DNA from 2 places in the Erythrobacter sp. S158 genome. Region 2 is predicted to be linked to the other one. Evidence: predicted binding sites of a transcription regulator. Region 2 holds the regulator's gene; the other holds the start of a gene.

Region 1 (2,454 bases), 280 kb from region 2:
TCGTGAAGTCATACGCCTTCGCAAGGCTGGTGAGCACCTGCATGTAATAAGGAGACGGCGGGTTCGACTTCGCCCACGGAGCAATCGCGCCTTGCTTGAGCGTCAGCTCCTCATTCGGGACCACGAGCTGCTCGTCGAACAGCTGCTTCTCGCCAATCCCGTCGCAGGTCGGGCACGCGCCCTGCGGCGAGTTGAACGAGAACAGGCGCGGCTCGATCTCCTCGATAGTGAAACCGCTGACCGGGCAGGCGAACTTTTCGGAGAACACGATACGGTTCGCAGGGATGCCGGCGCCTTTCATCGCGCCGCCCTGATCCGCCTCATCCTCGCGCCCCGGCACCACGCCATCGGCGAGGTCAACATAGGCGAGGCCCTCGGCAAGCTTCAGCGCAGTTTCGAACGAATCCGCAAGACGCGTCTCCAGCCCTTCCTTCACCGCGAGGCGATCGACCACTACTTCAATGTCGTGCTTGAACTTCTTGTCGAGCGCAGGCGCTTCCTCGATCGGGTAAAGTTCCCCGTCGATCCGCACGCGGGTGAAACCGGCCTTCTGCCATTCGGCGAGCTCCTTGCGGTACTCACCCTTGCGCCCGCGCACCACCGGCGCGAGCAGGTAAAGCCGTGTGCCCTCAGGCAGAGCCATCACCCGGTCGACCATCTGCGACACGCTCTGCGCAGTGATCGGCTCGCCCGTCGCAGGCGAATACGGCACGCCAACCCTCGCCCACAAGAGGCGCATGTAGTCGTAGATCTCGGTCACGGTTGCCACGGTCGAGCGCGGGTTGCGGCTGGTCGTCTTCTGCTCGATCGAGATTGCAGGAGAAAGCCCGTCAATATGCTCGACATCGGGCTTTTGCATCATCTCCAAGAACTGGCGCGCATAGGCCGAAAGGCTCTCGACATAGCGCCGCTGCCCTTCGGCATAGATCGTGTCGAAGGCGAGGCTCGACTTGCCCGAGCCCGACAGCCCCGTCACCACGATCAGGCTATCGCGCGGCAGGTCGATATCGACGCCTTTGAGGTTGTGCTCACGGGCACCACGGACGCTTATTTTTGTCAGCATGTGACAGGCCAATGCTTCTGAATTTTCGTAAGGCTCATAAGGGGCGTTTGTTCCGCAAATGTTCGCTGATGTAAAGGGGGAGCGCAGAGGGCTGTGCCCGCTTGGGTGAGAGGTGGCGACGAGGCTTACCGATTACAACGCCCGAGGCGCGACTTGGTGCCGCCTTGCAACAATCGAATGCCGCATCGACGGGCCGACCCTGGGCGGCGGCGATCCGAGCGGCTCGGGTAAGGCTTTCTTCGGCTTTCGCGCTATGATCGTGGCTGGTGGAAAAACAACAACTTGATCGCTTCACGTCGCGAAGGAACCCACCATGCGCATCCCCAACGCCTTCCCCGCCCCTCTGGCCGCAACCGCCGCTCTCGTGATCACCGCGCTAGCCGCAAGCGCACCCGCACCCGCCTATGCCTGCTCCGACCCCGACGATTGCAAAGGCCTCTCACGCGAAGAACTCGCCCGAGACCGCGCCGAGATCCGCCGCCTCAACCGCGAGCAGCTGCGCTACGTCGAACGCCGCGACGCCGAATATGCGCGCGGCTGGGAAGCCTACGACCGCCACGCTCAGGACATGGACGACTACGAAAGAAGCCGCGCCGACTACCAACGCCGCATGCGCGAATGGCGCGAAGCCGTGCGGCGGTGTCGGGGTGGGGATTGGCGGTATTGCGGGGGGTGATGGGTTGGCGGGTTCGAACAACCCTTAATGGGCTTGAGCTTCAAGCTTCAAATTGCAATTTGATACAAGCTTCTTGAAGATGAGCGATACGGTCATCGAATTGTTTGATTAGTCGGTCAATTCGGGCACCATCAGCGTCGGTGTTCGCGCCCTCATTTAATCCTGACCCTAAAACTTGAGCCATTTCGCTGGAGTTTTCTTTCAATTCGGCGAAAACCGAGGTCAAGATTTCAGCTTCTGAAACACGTCCGTTTTCATAGAGTTGTTCGATAAAACTTTGGAGTAATGTGACTGCCTCGATAGATGCAAAAGCCCGCCCTCTAAAGACTCCAACGACTTGAACCAAACTCAAAAACAGGAAGTATGAGTGAGTGTACTCATGCCCCACCGTAGAAACTCTCTTCTGCATCTCAAAGAGCCAATTCAATACGTTACGGGCGCTAACTCTGTCAAAGAAGGGGCCGTTGCGATCAAATTCCTCTTCGTAGGATTGAAAATTAGCTTCGCAATTCCGCACCCTCTCTGCATCATTGGGCCTGCGAAGAACGAGATAGAAATCTACCCATTGAGCATTTAGCCAACCCAAAACTTGCCTATGCGATTTCTCGAAATCTTTGTCCTCGCCGTTTGCGGCCAGTTTCTCCTCAAGTGCTCCAGCCAAAAATGTCAGCGATGAAATCTTCGTCAGATGGAGATGGACCTCAAGCCAATCTCC
Region 2 (2,454 bases):
CCGCTGCTTATTTCATTGCACTGAAGCTCTTGGCATTGTTTCCGGCGATTGCGCTTAGAGTGAGGCTTCCGGTTGCAGCTGCCGCGATCGGAGCGCTTGCGGGCATCGCATACACCTTGCTGACAGGCGCGCAGGTTCCGACCGTTCGAAGCTGCGCAGCGGCGATGCTAGTGCTGATTGCCCTTGCTCTGGGGCGCGAGGCTCTCTCGCTTAGGATGGTCGCAGCTGCTGCTGTGTTTGTATTGCTGCTTTGGCCAGAGAGCGTCATCGGGCCGAGTTTTCAGATGAGCTTTGCGGCGGTGCTCGCCATTGTCGCGTTGCATTCGTCAGTTCCGGTGAAAGCATTTCTAGCGCCGCGTGAAGAGAGCTGGACGAGCCGTGCGGGAAGGCGAGTCTTCATGTTGTTCTTCACGGGTCTCGTCATCGAGATAGCGCTGATGCCTATCGTGCTGTTCCACTTCCACCGTGCTGGTGTCTACGGCGCGTTTGCCAACGTGCTGGCCATTCCCCTGGTCACGTTCATTTCGATGCCGCTGATTGCGTTTGCGTTGGCATTCGATCTGGTAGGGCTGGGCGCACCGTTCTGGTGGCTCGTCGAGCGCTCTCTCAACCTGCTCCTTTCGATAGCTCACTTCACCGCATCGCAGCCCGGAGCGGTGAAGCTGATGCCTCAGATGAGCGGTGCGACCATTGCTCTTTTCGTAGGAGGAGGCCTTTGGCTCGCTCTGTGGAGCGGTAAGGCAAGGTTGCTCGGGTTTGTGCCTGCGGCGCTTGCTACGATCCTGCTCATGACAACCCCGATACCTGACGTTCTCATCGGCCGGGAAGGAAGGCACGTTGGTATCACGATCAAGGGCGAAGATGGGAGCCGAAGTCTGCTCTCGCTCAGGGACAGCCGCTCGTCCTACTCGCGTGACAACTTGCTGGAATTGGCAAGCGTTCAGAGCGAACCCATCCCATTGGCCGAGTGGGAAGGCGCTCGCTGTTCGACCGAGTTCTGCACGATCAACCTCGAGCGTGGGGATCGCGAATGGTCGCTCCTGCTTGCGCGCAACCGTGATCTGATCGAGGAACGCGCTCTAGCCGCTGCCTGTGAGCGAGCCGATATTGTAGTTGCCGACCGATTCCTGCCGAGGTCTTGCAAGCCGCGTTGGCTCAAAGCAGATCGCAGCCTGCTTCTGCAAAGCGGTGGATTGGCACTCAACCTCAAGGGCCAGCAAATCGTTAGCGTGGCTGAAAGCCAGGGCTCACATGGATGGTGGCAAGGGGAAGGCGATTAGGCATTCCCCCGCCGACCGATCAATCAGTGATAGCGACGAAGCAAGCCTGCAAGCTTGCCCTGTACTTCGACTTCATCAGGGCCGTAGACCTGCGCGTCATAGGTCGCATTGGCCGGGTCGAGCCGGACCATTGCGCCTTCCTTGTGCAGATACTTCAGCGTTGCTTCCTCTCCGCGGACAAGCGCCACGACGATTTCGCCATCGCGCGCGGTGTTTGTCCGGCGGACGAGTGCGAAGTCCCCGTCAAAGATACCGGCTTCGATCATCGAATCTCCCGATACCTCGAGAGCATAATGCTCGCCCGGGCCAAGCAGCGCAGCGGGAACAGGCAGGGAATTCTGGCCTTCAAGCGCCTCAATCGGGGCACCGGCCGCAATTCGGCCGTGTAGCGGGATTTCGATGACGTCATTGGCTGGCTCTGGCGCCCTTGCCATAACGCTGGAGGCTGAGGCCACCGCGTCATTGGCTGCCAGTGCCGCAGGAGCAGCCTGCGAACGCGGAGAGGTGACCGCGTCTTCGGGAACTTTGATGACCTCAAGCGCGCGCGCCCTGTTGGGCAGGCGGCGGATGAAGCCGCGTTCTTCAAGAGCCGAAATCAGGCGGTGGACGCCTGACTTGCTCTTCAAGTCGAGCGCCTCTTTCATTTCCTCAAAGCTGGGCGAAATACCGGTTTCTTCGAGCCGCTGCTGGATAAAGCGGATCAGTTCATGCTGTTTTGCCGTCAACATTGGCAAGCTCCGTAAAAGCCGCATTATGAGCGCCCGGACCAGGACCGGTCCAAACGCAATGCCAAACTCGCGCACTCTCAGAGGCACCGCCCGCTAAAACGGAACAGGTGCGATACAGAGCACTAACCGCGCACCAATATGGTGAACGAATGTGGAACAAGTAGGCAACTTCGGATTTCAAGTCAAGCGGGCTAAATCCACAAAGCCAAGCATTTCAGCCATTTTCGAGGTTGTAGATGCGAAGCATCTCGCCCGGTGCGACTTCACCCGATCCGGCAGGGCGTTCGATCAGGCAATTGGCTGCGGCGAGTGAGCGGATGGCGCTGGAATCTTGCGAGGCTGCACGGCGCACGCGCTGGCCATCGAAGACACCTCGCACGAATTCGCGGCGTCCGCCGGTTGCGGGCATTGCCTCGACTGCCATCACTGTCTGCGAGGCCGGAATA

What was found. Region 2 encodes LexA, which represses DNA repair genes until DNA is damaged. Its sites were predicted from a motif close to GTTCCNCNCTTGTTCT; they were not measured.
Region 1: uvrA (excinuclease ABC subunit UvrA) is a predicted target of LexA. The motif match lies at 1,113-1,128, and genes of this name have one in related genera.

What each region holds. Positions count from the first base shown of each region.
Region 1 covers NZ_CP200279.1:921,036-923,489, reverse strand. Annotated here, with positions in the region: gene uvrA (excinuclease ABC subunit UvrA) at 1-1,063, opposite strand, end outside; gene AC0V6T_RS04625 (hypothetical protein) at 1,377-1,739, shown strand; gene AC0V6T_RS04620 (hypothetical protein) at 1,780-2,454, opposite strand, start outside.
Region 2 covers NZ_CP200279.1:1,199,884-1,202,337, forward strand. Annotated here, with positions in the region: gene AC0V6T_RS05985 (ComEC/Rec2 family competence protein) at 1-1,280, shown strand, start outside; gene lexA (transcriptional repressor LexA) at 1,304-2,008, opposite strand; gene AC0V6T_RS05995 (molybdopterin molybdotransferase MoeA) at 2,223-2,454, opposite strand, start outside.